2 regions of the Alkaliphilus crotonatoxidans genome follow, and region 1 is predicted to be linked to the other one. Evidence: a T-box and tRNA genes for the amino acid it is inferred to sense, from the RefSeq annotation. Region 1 holds a T-box; the other holds one or more tRNA genes.
The links. A T-box is a leader RNA that pairs with one kind of tRNA and senses whether it is charged. The one in region 1 lies ahead of proS (proline--tRNA ligase), so its partner is inferred to be a tRNA-Pro.
Positions count from the first base shown of each region.

Region 2: it encodes a tRNA-Pro, which carries the amino acid that the T-box ahead of proS (proline--tRNA ligase) is inferred to sense. The anticodon was not compared.

Region 1 is NZ_BAAHXS010000004.1:357,522-366,893, reverse strand. It holds gene radA (DNA repair protein RadA) at 1-569, shown strand, start outside; gene disA (DNA integrity scanning diadenylate cyclase DisA) at 679-1,755, shown strand; gene ACYQ1I_RS04370 (nucleoside triphosphate pyrophosphohydrolase family protein) at 1,922-2,317, opposite strand; gene ACYQ1I_RS04365 (CarD family transcriptional regulator) at 2,715-3,194, shown strand; gene ACYQ1I_RS04360 (PIN/TRAM domain-containing protein) at 3,330-4,430, shown strand; gene ispD (2-C-methyl-D-erythritol 4-phosphate cytidylyltransferase) at 4,612-5,310, shown strand; gene ispF (2-C-methyl-D-erythritol 2,4-cyclodiphosphate synthase) at 5,313-5,786, shown strand; T-box leader at 5,874-6,093, shown strand; gene proS (proline--tRNA ligase) at 6,151-7,593, shown strand; gene ACYQ1I_RS04340 (DUF1002 domain-containing protein) at 7,698-8,576, shown strand; gene gltX (glutamate--tRNA ligase) at 8,681-9,372, shown strand, end outside.
Region 2 is NZ_BAAHXS010000004.1:222,449-231,820, forward strand. It holds rRNA gene ACYQ1I_RS03475 (23S ribosomal RNA) at 1-104, opposite strand, end outside; tRNA gene ACYQ1I_RS03480 (tRNA-Ala) at 228-303, opposite strand; rRNA gene ACYQ1I_RS03485 (16S ribosomal RNA) at 477-2,103, opposite strand; tRNA gene ACYQ1I_RS03490 (tRNA-Gly) at 2,263-2,336, opposite strand; tRNA gene ACYQ1I_RS03495 (tRNA-Asp) at 2,342-2,418, opposite strand; tRNA gene ACYQ1I_RS03500 (tRNA-Val) at 2,488-2,563, opposite strand; tRNA gene ACYQ1I_RS03505 (tRNA-Glu) at 2,608-2,682, opposite strand; tRNA gene ACYQ1I_RS03510 (tRNA-Met) at 2,686-2,761, opposite strand; tRNA gene ACYQ1I_RS03515 (tRNA-Phe) at 2,773-2,848, opposite strand; tRNA gene ACYQ1I_RS03520 (tRNA-Ile) at 2,858-2,934, opposite strand; tRNA gene ACYQ1I_RS03525 (tRNA-Pro) at 2,947-3,023, opposite strand; tRNA gene ACYQ1I_RS03530 (tRNA-Trp) at 3,029-3,104, opposite strand; tRNA gene ACYQ1I_RS03535 (tRNA-Ile) at 3,150-3,226, opposite strand; tRNA gene ACYQ1I_RS03540 (tRNA-Pro) at 3,236-3,312, opposite strand; tRNA gene ACYQ1I_RS03545 (tRNA-Ser) at 3,319-3,410, opposite strand; tRNA gene ACYQ1I_RS03550 (tRNA-Ser) at 3,427-3,515, opposite strand; tRNA gene ACYQ1I_RS03555 (tRNA-Lys) at 3,525-3,600, opposite strand; tRNA gene ACYQ1I_RS03560 (tRNA-Gln) at 3,605-3,680, opposite strand; tRNA gene ACYQ1I_RS03565 (tRNA-Arg) at 3,693-3,769, opposite strand; tRNA gene ACYQ1I_RS03570 (tRNA-Gly) at 3,779-3,852, opposite strand; tRNA gene ACYQ1I_RS03575 (tRNA-Val) at 3,944-4,019, opposite strand; tRNA gene ACYQ1I_RS03580 (tRNA-Met) at 4,030-4,106, opposite strand; tRNA gene ACYQ1I_RS03585 (tRNA-Leu) at 4,128-4,216, opposite strand; tRNA gene ACYQ1I_RS03590 (tRNA-Asn) at 4,222-4,296, opposite strand; rRNA gene rrf (5S ribosomal RNA) at 4,303-4,419, opposite strand; rRNA gene ACYQ1I_RS03600 (23S ribosomal RNA) at 4,596-7,674, opposite strand; tRNA gene ACYQ1I_RS03605 (tRNA-Ala) at 7,802-7,876, opposite strand; rRNA gene ACYQ1I_RS03610 (16S ribosomal RNA) at 8,066-9,372, opposite strand, start outside.

The sequences.
Region 1 (9,372 bases):
TGCGTGAAGAGGGGTTGGTGGAGGTGGGAAATCCGTCAGCCATGCTGTTGGAATCCTTAACCGAGGCAGCAGAGGGGGCGGTTGTTGTGGCAACCGTAGAAGGGACAAGGCCCCTGCTGGTTGAAATACAAGCCCTGGTCACGCCAACCAATACGGGCTTTCCCAGGAGAACTGCTGTAGGAATAGACTTAAATCGATTAAATTTAATTATTGCAGTTTTAGAGAAGAAAATGGGTTTGCCTCTGGTAAACTATGATGTATATATTAATGTTGTAGGTGGAATCAAGCTTGAGGGTACCAGTGCCGACTTAGGGGTAGCCCTGGCCATCGTATCCAGTTTGAAAAATATTGTCATTCCATCCCGTAGGCTACTGGTGGTGGGAGAAATTAGCTTGACCGCCGACATCAGACCCGTGGCTAACCTGGAAAAAATGGCCAGGGAAGCAGAAAAAATGGGCTTTGAGGTTTGCATACTGCCCAGTAAAAATAGTCAAAAATTAAGTCTTAACAGCATAGAATTAAAGACGGTCAGTAATATTTTAGAAGCCATCCGGCTAATAAAAGAATAAAATAAAAAAAATCAATATAGCCTTCCCAAAGCAGGTTAAGCTTAGCCTATTTAGGAAAAACTACAGCTATAGGGGATAGGCCTAGTTTTGAGAAAGGAGGACAGAACAATTGAAGGAAGAAGAATTAAAACAAAAGCAATTATTAGATACAATAAAAATGCTTTCCCCAGGTACACCCCTCAGGGAGGGGCTGGAAAATATTTTGAAGGGAAAGATGGGAGCCCTGATTGTGGTGGGCGATAGTGAGGCTGTCATGGATATTGTAGACGGAGGCTTTGCCATCAATGTAGACTTTTCCCCTGCCTATGTTTATGAACTGGCAAAAATGGATGGTGCAATTATTTTAAGTCATGATGTAAAGAAAATACTCTATGCTAATACCCAATTAATACCAAACCCTGATATTCATTCATCTGAAACAGGAATACGACATCGTATTGCAGAACGGGTCGCCAAGGAGACAGGCGAAGTCGTGATCTCAATTTCCCAGCGAAGAAATATCATATCTCTTTACCAGGGATATACGAAATATATTGTTCAAGATACCGGCAGAATCTTAACAAAGGCCAATCAAGCCATTCAAACCCTTGAAAAATATAAGGTTGTTTTAGACATGGCAATGAATCACTTAACTGCATTGGAATACGAAGACTTGGTAACAGTTTACGATGTGGCTGTGGTGCTGCAGCGTACTGAAATGGTTATGAGAATTGTAACAGAAATTGAAAAGTTTATCTGTGAGCTTGGAAATGAAGGTCGGCTAATTAGTATGCAGCAGGAAGAATTGGTGGCCAATGTGGCTATTGATGGAAAGCATGTTATTAATGATTATAACTTGAATAATGAAGGCTCCCATCAAGCAGTAACCAAAAACATCAAGGCCCTTTCCTCTGAGGAGCTTTTAGACCTAAATAATATTGCTAAAATACTGGGATATGAAAGTAATGCGGCTACCCTTGATACACCTGCTACTCCAAGGGGCTATCGTATTTTAAATAAAATTCCCAGGCTGCCGGCACCAGTCATTGAAAACCTTGTTAAGCAATTTGGTGAATTGCAGAATATTATTAAAGCCTCAACCGATCAGCTGGATGATGTAGATGGTATCGGGGAAATTAGGGCCCGGGCCATCAAAGAGGGCTTGACCAGATTAAGAGAACAGGTTATGCTGGGAAGACATATTTAAATGTAAAAAACTGGGATTAATTCATCCCAGCTTCAAGGCAACCTCAATACAAATGCATATTTCATCTCATTTTTACCTGAATTTCGCTGCTTTAGGTTAAGCAGCTGAAAAGTAAGGTGAATCATTAGATAGTACGGCCTTAAACGTAATCGTTTGAGGTCTTTTTTTATAGTAAACCGTAGTGACCCAGGGTTTTTAACTGCTCATAGTGATTTTTCAGCATATCCTCGATATCAATAGAAAAAACATTGCAAAGGGCTGCCAAATAAAAGAGGTTAGCAGATAATTCCTTCTCAATTTTTTCCTTACAAATATCACATAGCTCCCCTTCAATATGGTCGCTCATATAATCCTTCATCTCTGAATAGGAAACATCCTCAGGTACATCCTGTTTCTCACAATTAAGCTTAATGCAGCCACAATAGGTGGCCGATTTGGCAACGGCCCGATTTACTTTTGCGGTACACTCTTGTAACTTGGTTAAGATGTCTAAGGTACTTCGATGACGAATTAAAACATCATTAACGATTGCTTGAAAATTGTTTATTGTAAAGTCTTTCATCGCGTCAGCTCCTTGGGTTTATTTTCCTCTTTATGTAATGTTATTACTTTGGTGGCAGATGCCACATAATCTTTTCGATGAAATAAAACAGGGTGATGTTAAAAAATGTTATACTTAGCTTTACTAATATTATAAGGCGATTATCTTTCCTTTGTCAATTACTGAAAGGGTTTTTTATGTAACCCATTGGCTGAAAATCTAAAGGGCGCAAAATCAAGGGACAGTATTAATTTTAGGTAAGGGAAAAGGGGACAGGGTAAAATATTTGAAGAATTATGTCATAAAAACAATTGACAAGTATATAGTGATGTGATAAAATTGAAATTTATTTGACATCAAATTGGTTCTGTTGTATACTATATTTAGTTTAATATAGGCTTGATTAGGGGGGTAACGGATGTTTAGTATAGGGGACAAAATTGTTTATCCAATGCATGGGGCTGGTATTATAGAAGCCATTGAAGAAAGAGAAATATTAGGAACCCGGAGGAAGTACTACATTATGAGGATTCCCTTAGATGATATGCAGGTAATGATTCCAATGGATAATATTGAAGGAATTGGTATTCGCCAGGTAATTAAAAAGGATGAGGTAGAAAGTGTAATGGCTGTTTTAGAAGCTAACGAAACTAAAATGCCTCAAAATTGGAACAGGCGCTATCGAGCCAATATTGACCGTATTAAAACAGGTGATATTTTCGAGGTTGCAGAGGTCGTAAGAAATCTAGTGCTTCGGGATCGTGAAAAAAGCTTGTCAACCGGGGAGAGAAAAATATTAAATAACGCCCGGCAAATCTTAATCAGTGAAATCATCTTGGCAGCAGAATTACCCGAGGATCAAGTTATCACCCTGGTAGATGAAGCCATAAAGGAGTAGAAATAACTAAATATTAAGCTCTTCTTAAGGTTTTCTTAAGGTTTTGCTGTTATAATGGGAAAAATGATAAAAAAAATCATAGATGTGATTTTAAAATTTGTAAAAGGGGAATAATGAAGGATAGGAGGTGGTTTAATGATTAATAAAATCATTAGAAGTGTATTAACGGTGTTAGGGAGCTTATTAGGTTTTACAGTATTCGCATTTATAATAAATCTTCTAAATTTAGAAACGCTGCAGAATAATTTAGCAACTTATATTACTGGAATCATAGTATCATGTTTAATTGGTGGAGGAATATTATTTATCACCGCTCCCTGGATTATTAAAAAGGGTCAAGGCTTGGCCGGTTGGATTGAAAAAGAATTATCAAAGGTCCCCTTGGTCACCATGATATTAGGGTCGGTAGGGCTGATTACCGGCTTGATCATTGCCTATTTGGTCAGCAGAATATTTGTCGTCATACCAATCCCCTTTGTAGGGCCTGTATTATCAGCCATCCTATATATTTTTATGTCCTACTTGGGAATTAGCATTGCAACCAAGAAAATGGATGAAATAACTAATCTACAGTCATTATTCAAAAAAGGTGTTAGTAAAGATAAAAGCAAAAAAGACCAAAAGGTATCCCCTAAAATATTAGATACCAGTGTGATAATTGATGGTCGTATTGCTGATATTTGTAAGACTGGTTTTGTGGAAGGGCCATTGATCATTCCCGAATTTGTATTGGAGGAGCTTCGACATATCGCCGATTCCTCAGACTCTTTAAAAAGAAACCGAGGACGAAGGGGTCTTGACATTCTTAATAGGATTCAAAAAGAGCTTGATATTGAAGTTAAAATCAGTGGTCAGGATTTTGAAGATATTTCAGAGGTCGATACCAAGCTGTTAAAGCTGGCTCAACTGATTGATGGCAAGGTATTAACAAATGACTATAACCTAAATAAAGTGGCCGAATTCCAAGGGGTTCCGGTGTTAAACATTAATGAACTGGCCAATGCGGTGAAGCCAGTGGTTCTGCCTGGTGAGGAAATGCTTGTTCAAGTAATTAAAGATGGTAAGGAGTCAGGGCAGGGCTTAGCTTACTTAGATGATGGCACGATGATTGTTGTTGACTGCGGAAAGAAATTTATTGGTAAGAATATTGATGTACTGGTAACAAGTGTACTTCAAACGGCCGCAGGAAGAATGATTTTTGCAAAGCCTAAATCGATGGTTGATAAATCGGCATAATCCAAAACCCTCTTTGTACTTGTACAGGGAGGGTTTTTGTTATTAAAAAAATAATAGCTGTAAATTAATTGACGTTGGCATCAGTATCGTTTACTATAAACTAAAAAGCAAATACAAGACGAGTTTAATTAAGACGGTATATTTTCTATAGGATGGATTAGCACACTGGGGGGGAGCAGTGATGGGAAAAATAAAAACCACGGCCATTATTGTAGCGGCAGGAAAGGGAACACGAATGGGGGCCAATATTAACAAGCAGTATATTCAGTTATTGGGTAAGCCGTTATTGGCCCATACGCTGTCTGTATTTGAACGCAGCCCGCTGGTGGAGGAAATCATTTTGGTGGTGGGGAAGGATGAGATACCCTATTGCCAAATACATATTGTTGAAGGGTATCGATTTAAAAAGGTGTCAAGGATTGTAGAAGGCGGGAAAGAACGCAGGGAATCAGTATATAAAGGACTGTTGGCTGCTGAAAGCTTCCCTGAGCTGGTGGTGGTCCACGATGGAGCCAGGCCTTTCCTAACAGAAGCAATGCTTCAAGAGGTTCTAAGGGAGGCTAAGGAGGTAGGGGCCGCCATTTTAGCTGTGCCGGTAAAGGATACAATTAAAGTAGTAGATGAAAAGCAGTTGGTTGTCAGTACCCCCTTCAGGGAAAGCCTTTGGGCAGTACAAACGCCTCAGGCCTTTAGGTATAGCTTATTAAAAGATGCCCATTGTCAGGGGCAGCTGCCGGGAATAACCGATGATGCCATGCTGGTAGAAGCCCTGGGGCATCCTGTAAAGGTGGTAATGGGCAGCTATAGCAACCTAAAAATTACTACTCCGGAGGATTTGCTGCTGGCAGAGGAAATAATCAAGAAGGGAGAATCCTTATGAATATAAGAGTTGGATTAGGCTATGATGTTCACCGTTTAGTGGTGGGCAGAAAATTAATCTTAGGGGGGGTTGATATCCCCTATGATAAAGGATTATTGGGTCATTCCGATGCAGATGTACTGCTCCATGCTATTAAAGATGCCCTTCTGGGGGCGGCGGCCCTTGGTGACATAGGAAGACATTTTCCCGATACCGATGTGCGCTATAAGGATTCCGACAGCCTGGAGCTTTTAAAAAAAGTAAAGCAGCTTTTGGAAACAAAGGGCTATCAAGTAAATAATGTGGATGCCACCATCATTGCCGAAAGACCCAAAATGGCCCCCTATATACAGGACATGAGAGAAAATGTGGCCCAGGCGTTAAAGATCGACGTAGATAGAATCAATATCAAAGCCACCACCACAGAGGGGATGGCTTTTACTGGAAAGGGAAAGGGAATTGCAGCTCAGGCCATTGCCAGCCTGGTAGGGAATTGATAGAATTAATCTCTTTCATTCAGGGCATATTGTTAGCAAGAGCTATTGACAGATGAAGAGCTTTTGGGTATGCTATAAAAAAAGAATATCAAAACGTTGAGAGGAAATAGTATAAAATCAATGCTTTGTAGAGAGAAAACCCATGGCTGAAAGGTTTTTAGGCTAGATTTTAGAACCCGTCCTTGAGTTGCTGACCGAAACAAAAGTAAGTTAGCCGGTGGGGGCCGTTAAACCCTTAAGGGAATCCGTTAAGATACAATGGATTAATTAGAGTGGTACCGCGGGAAATATAGCTCTCGTCTCTATTAAACAGAGATGGGAGCTTTTTATGTACTTAAAAATAGAAGGTGAAGGGAGTTTAAAGATGAGTAAGAAGGAAAAGCAATTTGTCAGTGAAATAACCCCCATGGAAACAGACTTTGCCCAATGGTATACTGATGTCATTTTAAAAACCGATATGGTGGACTATTCACCGGTAAGGGGCTTCATGGTAATTAAGCCCTATGGTTACGCAATTTGGGAAAATATACAGTCCTACCTGGACAAACGCTTTAAGGAAACAGGTCATAAAAACTGCTATTTTCCTCTGTTGATTCCGGAAAGTCTGTTGAAAAAGGAAGCAGAACATGTTGAGGGCTTTGCCCCTGAGGTGGCCTGGGTAACCCATGGTGGCCAGGAGGAGCTGGCCGAGCGTCTTTGTGTTAGGCCCACTTCCGAAACCATCATCTGTGAAATGTATAGTAAATGGCTAAAATCCTATCGGGATTTGCCCTTCCTTTACAACCAATGGTGTAGCGTGGTTCGTTGGGAAAAAAGTACACGGCCTTTTCTAAGAACATCTGAATTTTTATGGCAGGAGGGTCACACGCTCCATGAAACCGATGAAGAAGCCCAGGAAGAAACCCTGCAAATGCTGAATATTTATCGGGAAATGGCAGAAGAGGTCTTAGCCATGCCAGTTGTAGTTGGTCAAAAAACTGAAAAGGAAAAGTTTGCCGGGGCCCATGCCACCTATACCATGGAAGCCCTGATGCATGATGGCAAGGCTCTTCAGGCAGGAACCTCCCACAATTTAGGACAGCATTTTACCAGCGCCTTTGATATCAGCTATTCCGACCGGGATGGAGAGCTAAAGCATCCCTATCATACCTCCTGGGGGGTTTCTACCCGTTTAATTGGCGGAATTATCATGACCCATGGCGATAACCGGGGGCTGGTATTGCCTCCAAGGGTAGCGCCAATTCAAGTGGTGATTGTACCCATTGCCAGCCATAAGGGCGGTGTAATGGAAAAGGTCGATGAGCTGTTTAACCAGCTAAAGGCAGAATTTAAGGTAGAGGTAGATGACCGGGAAAATTATTCGCCAGGCTGGAAATTTAATGAATGGGAAATGAAGGGGGTTCCCTTGCGAATTGAAATTGGACCCAAGGATATCGAAAAAAATCAAGTGATGTTCTTCAGGCGAGACACCCTGGAAAAGGAAGCTGTATCAATGGATAATATCCAGGCGACGGCTTCTAAATGGCTGGAGGATATTCAAAATAACCTGCTGTTAAAGGCTAAAAAAATGCGGGATGAAAAAACCTACTATGTGAAAACCATGGAGGAATTAAAAGAGGTCATGGAAAAAAGACCAGGCTTTGTTAAGGCCATGTGGTGCGGTGACCGAGATTGTGAAGACAAAATTAAAGCTGAAATCAGTGTAACCATTCGGTGTATTCCCTTTGAGCAGGAGGATTTAGGTGAAGTTTGCCCCTTCTGCGGTAAGAAGGCCACCAAAATGGCCTACTATGCCAAAGCCTATTAATTAATAGCTGTATATTTAATTAGCTCCTTGAATTCTCAAGGAGCTTTTCTTGTATAATCCCCCAGTGGAGTGGAAAAATAAGAAAAAACCTGGGAGGTTAAAATATGAAAAAGTTACGAAAAGGGCTGGTCTGGCCCATGGTCCTTATTTTCTTTCTAATTAGCAGTATACAGGGCTGGGGTGCTGAAGAAAGGGTGGTAACCCTGGGGAATGATCTAAACCAGCAGCAGCGACAGCAAATGCTGGACCTCTTTGGGGTAGAAGAAGAGGAAGTCAAAATACTGGTGGTGACCAATGAAGAGGAACGAACCTATCTACAGGGGATTGCTTCAGAGGAGCAAATCGGCTCCAGAGCCATCTCATCAGCCTATGTTGAGGCCCTTAACCCTGGGGCGGGAATACAGGTTCAAACCTATAATTTAACCTGGGTAACGGCCGGCATGTTTCAAAATGCCCTGGTGACCGCCGGGGTTAAAGATGCTAAAATTATTGCGGCAGCCCCCGTTAATGTTTCAGGCACCGCGGCCTTGACCGGAATCATAAAGGCCTTTGAAGCCCTTAAGGGCCAAAACATCAGTCAGGAACAAAAAGAAATTGCCAATGAGGAGATTGTAAAGACCGGTGAATTAGGTCAGTCGGTGGGGCAGGAAAGGGCCACCGAACTAATTCAAACCATTAAACAGGAAATTGTTGAAAAAAATATTAAGAGTCCTGAGGAAATTAGGCGAATTATTATTGAGATTTCAGGAAATTTGAACATCAATTTAAATGAACGGCAAATTGAAGACATAACCCGTTTAATGGAGGGAATTTCCCGTTTAAACCTTGACACCGATGAGATTAGACAGCAGCTACGGGGGATTACTGAACAGCTGGGGGAAATAGCTCGGCAAAATGAAGAAGTCAGGGGCCTGCTTCAACGAATTATTGATCTGATTAAGGATTTTTTTAACTCCCTTATTGGGATGCTTACAGGAAAATAGACAAGCTTCCGTAAACTCAAAGGACATAATCCGGCTTGCTAGGGCCCGTAGAATCAGTTATAATTAAAGAATAAAAAATTAAGGGAAGCTATAGGAGGATTCATATGTCCGTAAGGGTTAGATTTGCACCAAGTCCAACAGGATTTGTTCATATAGGCAGCCTGAGAACTGCTCTGTATAATTATTTATTTGCCAGAAGAAATGGCGGTAAATATATTTTAAGAATTGAAGATACAGACCAAAGCCGTTTGGTGGAGGGAGCCGTAGAGGGCATGCTTCGGGCCATGGCCTGGGCAGGCATTAACCATGATGAAGGAGTAGCCGTTGTTGATGGTAAAATGGTAGATCAGGGAGATTACGGCCCCTATGTACAATCCCAAAGGTTAGAAATCTACCAAAGGTATATTAATGAGCTTTTAGAGAAGGGCCATGCCTACCATTGTTTTTGTTCCAAGGAACGAATTGATGAGGTAAGGGAAAAACAAAAGGCCGCAGGGGAGCTGCCCAAATATGACGGTCACTGTAGAAATCTGTCTAAAGAAGCCGTAGCGGCTAAAATTGCCAACAAAGAGCCCTATGTCATACGTTTAAAATTACCTGAAGGTAAGGATATTGCCTTCTCTGACGTAGTACGGGGCAATGTGGTGGTCAATACCGCTGATATGGACGACCAGGTATTAATCAAATCAGACGGTTTTCCTACCTACCATTTTGCTGTAGTGGTGGATGACCACCTGATGGGAATTACCCATGTCATTCGGGGTGAGGAATGGCTTATTTCTACACCGAAGCATGT
Region 2 (9,372 bases), 140 kb from region 1:
GATCAAAGCTTGCTTGCAGCTCCCCGATGCTTATCGCAGCTTACCACGTCCTTCGTCGGCTCCTGGTGCCAAGGCATCCACCCTCTGCCCTTATTAGCTTGACCATGCTAATAATCGTTCAGTTAATGATCAACATTAACTTAAAGAGTAATTGATGCATACAACAGCTTACGCTGTGTATTATTCTCAGCTTTACTTTTAAACATTGTGCAGTTTTCAAGGAACAATGGTGGAGACGAGGAGAGTCGAACTCCTGACCCCCTGCTTGCAAGGCAGGTGCTCTCCCAACTGAGCTACGCCCCCAGGTTTTTTATGATGTTAAAAATTCTTCCATTCATTTGTATTGCATCAAAACTATTGTTATGAATTCCAGAATTTTTAACTAAGCGGACTGCCACGAAAGTTATTTTAACTTTCGGCCATCTGCTTAAAGTCTTTCAAAACTAAACAGTATAGCTTAAGCCTAAGCTCCTTAGAAAGGAGGTGATCCAGCCGCACCTTCCGATACGGCTACCTTGTTACGACTTCACCCCAGTCATCGACTTCACCTTCGACAGCTTCCTCCTTACGGTTAGATAGCTGGCTTCGGGTGCTTCCGACTCCCATGGTGTGACGGGCGGTGTGTACAAGACCCGGGAACGCATTCACCGCGACATTCTGATTCGCGATTACTAGCAACTCCAACTTCATGTGGGCGAGTTTCAGCCCACAATCCGAACTGGGACCGACTTTATGGGATTGGCTTCAGATTACTCCTTCGCTGCCCTTTGTATCGGCCATTGTAGCACGTGTGTAGCCCTGAACATAAGGGGCATGATGATTTGACGTCATCCCCACCTTCCTCCGAGTTATCCCCGGCAGTCTCTCTAGAGTGCCCAGCCGAACTGCTGGCAACTAAAGACAAGGGTTGCGCTCGTTGCGGGACTTAACCCAACATCTCACGACACGAGCTGACGACAACCATGCACCACCTGTCTCCTCAGTCCCCGAAGGGAAAACTCCGATTAAGGAGTGGTCCGAGGGATGTCAAGTCCAGGTAAGGTTCTTCGCGTTGCTTCGAATTAAACCACATGCTCCGCTGCTTGTGCGGGTCCCCGTCAATTCCTTTGAGTTTCACTCTTGCGAGCGTACTCCCCAGGCGGAGTGCTTAATGCGTTAGCTGCGGCACTGAGGTTTGACCCCCAACACCTAGCACTCATCGTTTACGGTGTGGACTACCAGGGTATCTAATCCTGTTTGCTCCCCACACTTTCGTGCCTCAGCGTCAGTTACAGTCCAGAAAGTCGCCTTCGCCACTGGTGTTCCTCCTAATATCTACGCATTTCACCGCTACACTAGGAATTCCACTTTCCTCTCCTGCACTCAAGTCCTACAGTTTCAAAGGCTTACTACGGTTGAGCCGTAGCCTTTCACCCCTGACTTGTAAGACCGCCTACGCACCCTTTACGCCCAGTGATTCCGGATAACGCTTGCCCCCTACGTATTACCGCGGCTGCTGGCACGTAGTTAGCCGGGGCTTCCTCCCAAGGTACCGTCAAATTTCTTCCCTTAGGACAGAGCTTTACGACCCGAAGGCCTTCATCGCTCACGCGGCGTTGCTGCATCAGGCTTTCGCCCATTGTGCAATATTCCCCACTGCTGCCTCCCGTAGGAGTCTGGACCGTGTCTCAGTTCCAGTGTGGCCGATCACCCTCTCAGGTCGGCTACTGATCGTCGCCTTGGTGGGCCATTACCCCACCAACTAGCTAATCAGACGCGGGCCCATCCTGTACCGATAAATCTTTGACCTTAAAAAGATGCCTTTAAAAGGTATTATGAGGTATTAGCAACGGTTTCCCGTTGTTGTCCCTCAGTACAGGGCAGGTTGCCCACGCGTTACTCACCCGTCCGCCGCTAGCTTCCGCTCAACACTCAAAATTCAGTTCACTTTACAACATGTGTTGTCACTTAAATAACGCGTGAAGGACTCCATACTTCCGTCCTTGACGCTGGCTATTTAGACAAAATACTGAATTCTCAGTGTTGAGCGTCAGCCCGCTCGACTTGCATGTGTTAGGCACGCCGCCAGCGTTCATCCTGAGCCAGGATCAAACTCTTAATCAAAAAAATTTCTGGGTGTCATTTTAAAATGACTTTTATATGCTGGCTTAATATCTATACTGTTCAGTTTTCAAAGACCTGTGATTATGAAAAGCTCGTTACGACATTACTCATATTAGCACCTTCTATTATCAATGTCAAGTGCCTTTTTAAAAAAATTATTGGAGCGGGTGAAGGGAATCGAACCCTCGCGGTCAGCTTGGAAGGCTGAAGTTCTACCACTGAACTACACCCGCATTAATGGCGACCCGGAAGGGACTCGAACCCTCGACCTCCAGCGTGACAGGCTGGCATTCTAACCAACTGAACTACCGGGCCACTATATTTAGTAATTAAGATAGAAAGATTAGAAGCCAGAAAAAAATTCTTAACTTCTAATTTTGTCTTTGGTGGGCACAACAGGGATCGAACCTGTGACCCCCTGCTTGTAAGGCAGGTGCTCTCCCAGCTGAGCTATGCGCCCATATCCTAGAGGTCAAAAGTGACTTGACCTCTGATTTCTTAAAATGGTGACCCCTAGGGGAATCGAACCCCTGTTACCGCCGTGAAAGGGCGGTGTCTTAACCGCTTGACCAAGGGGCCTTGTGGTTGCGGGGGCAGGACTTGAACCTGCGACCTCCGGGTTATGAGCCCGACGAGCTGCCAACTGCTCCACCCCGCGATAAATATCATTGGTGCCCAGAGGCGGAATCGAACCACCGACACGAGGATTTTCAGTCCTCTGCTCTACCGACTGAGCTATCTGGGCTTGTAGAAATGGTGGGCTTAAGTAGACTCGAACTACCGACCTCACGCTTATCAGGCGTGCGCTCTAACCTGCTGAGCTATAAGCCCACATCCTTGCTATGGTCCGGGTGGAGAGATTCGAACTCCCGACCCCATGGTCCCAAACCATGTGCGCTACCAAACTGCGCTACACCCGGTTAAATGGCAGGGGTGGCAGGACTCGAACCCACGACACGTGGTTTTGGAGACCACTGTTCTACCAACTGAACTACACCCCTACTTTAGAGTTTCTTCATTAATAATTAAATAAACAATAGATTAGATGGTGGGCCTTCAGGGACTCGAACCCCGGACCTGCCGGTTATGAGCCGGATGCTCTAACCAACTGAGCTAAAGGCCCTAATCTATATGGTCCGGGTGGAGAGATTCGAACTCCCGACCCCATGGTCCCAAACCATGTGCGCTACCAAACTGCGCTACACCCGGTTAAACTGGCGGAGAAGGCGGGATTCGAACCCGCGCGCCGCTTACACGACCTAACGGTTTAGCAAACCGTCCTCTTCAGCCTACTTGAGTACTTCTCCAATTTAAATTTAATGCTGGCGGAGAGGGTGGGATTCGAACCCACGGCCCCTTGCGGAGTCACTGGTTTTCAAGACCAGCTCCTTAAACCACTCGGACACCTCTCCAAAATTTATTGGTGATCCATCCGCGACTCGAACGCGGGACACCCTGATTAAAAGTCAGGTGCTCTACCGACTGAGCTAATGGATCAGAATGGCTGGGATAGCAGGACTCGAACCTGCGAATGACGGAGTCAAAGTCCGTTGCCTTACCGACTTGGCTATATCCCAACAACATATTTATGGCGTGCCCACAGGGATTCGAACCCCGGACACACGGCTTAGAAGGCCGTTGCTCTATCCTGCTGAGCTATGGGCACATTTTTTAGTGGAGCGGGTGAAGGGAATCGAACCCTCGCGGTCAGCTTGGAAGGCTGAAGTTCTACCACTGAACTACACCCGCATGTTTAAAATAAGGCCGCAAGATATATCTTATCATTATTTTTATTAAATGTCAAATCTACTTTTTACCAATAACCTAAGTGGAACTTAAATGGTGGGCACAACAGGGATCGAACCTGTGACCCCCTGCTTGTAAGGCAGGTGCTCTCCCAGCTGAGCTATGCGCCCACAACAAAATTGGTAGCGGCAACAGGAATCGAACCTGTGACCTTTCGGGTATGAACCGAACGCTCTAGCCAGCTGAGCTATGCCGCCATTTTTTAAGTCACTGAAATATGGTGCCGAAGACCGGAATCGAACCGGTACGGTCTTGAGGGACCGCAGGATTTTAAGTCCTGTGCGTCTGCCAGTTCCGCCACTTCGGCACGTTTGGCTCCAGAGAGAGGACTCGAACCTCCAACCTACCGGTTAACAGCCGGGTGCTCCACCATTGAGCTACTCTGGAACATTCATGCCGCAACGTCCTACTCTCCCAGGAGGCTGCCCTCCAAGTACCATCAGCGCAGAAGGGCTTAACTACTGTGTTCGGGATGGGAACAGGTGTGACCCCTTCGCTATTGTCACGGCATTTTTTTAATTAAATTTTTGAGGTTAAAAATTAATTAGCTCATCTAGTATATCATAAACCTAAGGATATGAGCAACTTAATTTTTAACTAAGCGACTGCCACGAAATTATAAATTTCGGCCATCTGCTTATATTCCCTCAAAACCACACAATGTCAAGTAAGCTGAATATATTTTTTTGGTCAAGCCCTCGACCTATTAGTATCGGTCAGCTCAGTACATTACTGCACTTACACCTCCGACCTATCAACCAGATAGTCTGTCTGGGGTCTTACTCCTTTCGGATGGGAAATCTTATCTTGAGGGGGGCTTCGTGCTTAGATGCCTTCAGCACTTATCCCTGCCATACATAGCTACCCAGCGATGCCCTTGGCAGAACAACTGGTACACCAGAGGTATGTCCATCCCGGTCCTCTCGTACTAAGGACAGCTCCTCTCAAATTTCCTACGCCCGCGACGGATAGGGACCGAACTGTCTCACGACGTTCTGAACCCAGCTCGCGTACCACTTTAATGGGCGAACAGCCCAACCCTTGGGACCTAATACAGCCCCAGGATGTGATGAGCCGACATCGAGGTGCCAAACCTCCCCGTCGATGTGGACTCTTGGGGGAGATAAGCCTGTTATCCCCGGGGTAGCTTTTATCCGTTGAGCGATGGCCCTTCCACTCGGAACCACCGGATCACTAAGCCCGACTTTCGTCCTTGCTCGACCTGTATGTCTCGCAATCAAGCTCCCTTATGCCTTTGCACTCTACGCACGATTTCCGACCGTGCTGAGGGAACCTTTGGGCGCCTCCGTTACTTTTTAGGAGGCGACCGCCCCAGTCAAACTGCCCACCTGACAGTGTCCCAAGACCGGATTCACGGTCTATGGTTAGAACTTCAGTACTACAAGAGTGGTATCCCAAGGATGACTCCACCAAAACTGGCGTTCTGGCTTCTAAGTCTCCCACCTATCCTGTACATGTAGTACCAAAATCCAATGTCAAGCTACAGTAAAGCTCCACGGGGTCTTTCCGTCCTGTCGCGGGTAACCAGCATCTTCACTGGTATTACAATTTCACCGGGTCTATTGTTGAGACAGTGCCCAAATCGTTACGCCTTTCGTGCGGGTCGGAACTTACCCGACAAGGAATTTCGCTACCTTAGGACCGTTATAGTTACGGCCGCCGTTTACTGGGGCTTAAGTTCTGTGCTTTGGTTGCCCTAACACTTCCCCTTAACCTTCCAGCACCGGGCAGGCGTCAGCCCCTATACGTCGTCTTTCGACTTAGCAGAGACCTATGTTTTTGCTAAACAGTCGCTTGGGCCTATTCTCTGCGGCCGGATCAGGCTTACGGAGTAAATCCTTCACCTATTCCGGCACCCCTTCTCCCGAAGTTACGGGGTCATTTTGCCGAGTTCCTTAACAATAGTTCTCCCGTTCGTCTTAGGATTCTCTCCTCACCTACCTGTGTCGGTTTGCGGTACGGGCACCTAATAATCTCGATAGAGGCTTTTCTTGACAGTGTGGAATCAATCAGTTCGCTACTTAAATTTCGCTCCCCATCACTTCTCAGGATATGTTAAGACGGATTTGCCTATCCTAACTCCCTACCAGCTTAGACGCACACAACCAACGGTGCGCATGACCTATCCTACTGTGTCACCCCATCTCTCAAGCGATTACAGGTGGTACAGGAATCTCAACCTGTTGTCCATCGCCTACGCCCTTCGGCCTCGGCTTAGGTCCCGACTAACCCTGAGCGGACGAACCTTCCTCAGGAAACCTTAGGTTTTCGACGGGCAGGATTCTCACCTGCCTCTCGTTACTCATGCCAACATTCTCTCTTCTGTAAAGTCCACTGCTCCTTCCGGTACAGCTTCAACCCTTACAGAATGCTCGCCTACCACGCTGACGTAATCATTACTACTTTCATAAATAGCTTTGAGCTTAAGGTATTTGGCGAAAACATTGATTTAATCCTAGCGGATGGCTAAGTTTGTTTTCGCTAAATGTCCTCATGCGTCAGCATTGGATCATAAAAGTACTAATGATTACGTCAGCATCCATAGCTTCGGTGATACGTTTGAGCCCCGGACATTTTCGGCGCAGAATCACTCGACCAGTGAGCTATTACGCACTCTTTAAATGAGTGGCTGCTTCTAAGCCAACATCCTGGTTGTCTGTGCAACTCCACATCCTTTTCCACTTAACGTATACTTAGGGACCTTAGCTGATGGTCTGGGCTGTTTCCCTCTTGACTACGGATCTTATCACTCGCAGTCTGACTCCCAGGTAAAAGATAACGGCATTCGGAGTTTGATAGGTTTTGGTAACCGGTGAAGGCCCCTAGACCATTCAGTGCTCTACCTCCGCATCTCTAAACCTGAGGCTAGCCCTAAAGCTATTTCGGCGAGAACCAGCTATCTCCAAGCTCGATTGGAATTTCACCGCTACCCACAGCTCATCCGGTGACTTTTCAACGTCAATCGGTTCGGACCTCCACGAAATTTTACTTCCGCTTCATCCTGTCCATGGGTAGGTCGCCTGGTTTCGGGTCTATGGCATGAAACTAAGCGCCCAGTTAAGACTCGCTTTCGCTACGGCTTCGCACCTGAAGTGCTTAACCTTGCTTCATACCATAACTCGTTGGCCCGTTCTACAAAAAGTACGCGGTCACACATAAAAAGTGCTCCCACAGCTTGTAAGCAAAGGGTTTCAGGTTCTATTTCACTCCCCTTCCGGGGTTCTTTTCACCTTTCCCTCACGGTACTATGCGCTATCGGTCACCAGGTAGTATTTAGCCTTGGGGGGTGGTCCCCCCAGCTTCCCACAGGGTTTCACGTGTCCCGTGGTACTCTGGAGCACAGTCAAAGGCCTTCTTGTTTCATATACAGGACTATTACCTTCTATGGTGGGCCCTTCCAGACCTCTTCTATTACAATAGCCGCCTTCTTAAGACTGTGTCCGCAACCCCGATAGAGTAAACCCTATCGGTTTGGGCTCATCCCATTTCGCTCGCCGCTACTAAGGGAATCGATTTTTCTTTCTCTTCCTCAGGGTACTTAGATGTTTCAGTTCCCCTGGTCTACCTTCATTTACCTATGGATTCAGTAAATGATACTTGAACATTACTTCAAGTGGGTTTCCCCATTCGGAAATCACCGGATCAAAGCTTGCTTGCAGCTCCCCGATGCTTATCGCAGCTTACCACGTCCTTCGTCGGCTCCTGGTGCCAAGGCATCCACCCTCTGCCCTTATTAGCTTGACCATGCTAATAATCGTTCAGTTAATGATCAACATTAACTTAAAGAGTAATTGATGCATACAACAGCTTACGCTGTGTATTATTCTCAGCTTTACTTTTAAACATTGTGCAGTTTTCAAGGAACAATCGGTGGAGACGGAGCGAGAGTCGAACTCCTGACCCCCTGCTTGCAAGGCAGGTGCTCTCCCAACTGAGCTACGCCCCCAGGTGTTCTTAGTGGACTCGTTAACCACATTCTTCCGATTCATTTGTATTGCGATCAACAAGCTGATTGTTATGAATTCCAGAATTTTTAACTAAGCGGGACTGCCACGAAAGTTCATTTTGAACTTTCGGCCATCTGCTTAAAGGTCTTTCAAAACTAAACAGTATAGCTTAAGCCTAAGCTCCTTAGAAAGGAGGTGATCCAGCCGCACCTTCCGATACGGCTACCTTGTTACGACTTCACCCCAGTCATCGACTTCACCTTCGACAGCTTCCTCCTTACGGTTAGATAGCTGGCTTCGGGTGCTTCCGACTCCCATGGTGTGACGGGCGGTGTGTACAAGACCCGGGAACGCATTCACCGCGACATTCTGATTCGCGATTACTAGCAACTCCAACTTCATGTGGGCGAGTTTCAGCCCACAATCCGAACTGGGACCGACTTTATGGGATTGGCTTCAGATTACTCCTTCGCTGCCCTTTGTATCGGCCATTGTAGCACGTGTGTAGCCCTGAACATAAGGGGCATGATGATTTGACGTCATCCCCACCTTCCTCCGAGTTATCCCCGGCAGTCTCTCTAGAGTGCCCAGCCGAACTGCTGGCAACTAAAGACAAGGGTTGCGCTCGTTGCGGGACTTAACCCAACATCTCACGACACGAGCTGACGACAACCATGCACCACCTGTCTCCTCAGTCCCCGAAGGGAAAACTCCGATTAAGGAGTGGTCCGAGGGATGTCAAGTCCAGGTAAGGTTCTTCGCGTTGCTTCGAATTAAACCACATGCTCCGCTGCTTGTGCGGGTCCCCGTCAATTCCTTTGAGTTTCACTCTTGCGAGCGTACTCCCCAGGCGGAGTGCTTAATGCGTTAGCTGCGGCACTGAGGTTTGACCCCCAACACCTAGCACTCATCGTTTACGGTGTGGACTACCAGGGTATCTAATCCTGTTTGCTCCCCACACTTTCGTGCCTCAGCGTCAGTTACAGTCCAGAAAGTCGCCTTCGCCACTGGTGTTCCTCCTAATATCTACGCATTTCACCGCTACACTAGGAATTCCACTTTCCTCTCCTGCACTCAAGTCCTACAGTTTCAAAGGCTTACTACGGTTGAGCCGTAGCCTTTCACCCCTGACTTGTAAGACCGCCTACGCACCCTTTACGCCCAGTGATTCCGGATAACGCTTGCCCCCTACGTATTACCGCGGCTGCTGGCACGTAGTTAGCCGGGGCTTCCTCCCAAGGTACCGTCAAATTTCTTCCCTTAGGACAGAGCTTTACGACCCGAAGGCCTTCATCGCTCACGCGGCGTTGCTGCATCAGGCTTTCGCCCATTGTGCAATATTCCCCACTGCTGCCTCCCGTAGGAGTCTGGACCGTGTCTCAGTTCCAGTGTGGCCGATCACCCTCTCAGGTCGGCTACTGATCGTCGCCTTGGTGGGCCATTACCCCACCAACTAGCTAATCAGACGCGGGCCCATCCTGTACCGATAAATCTT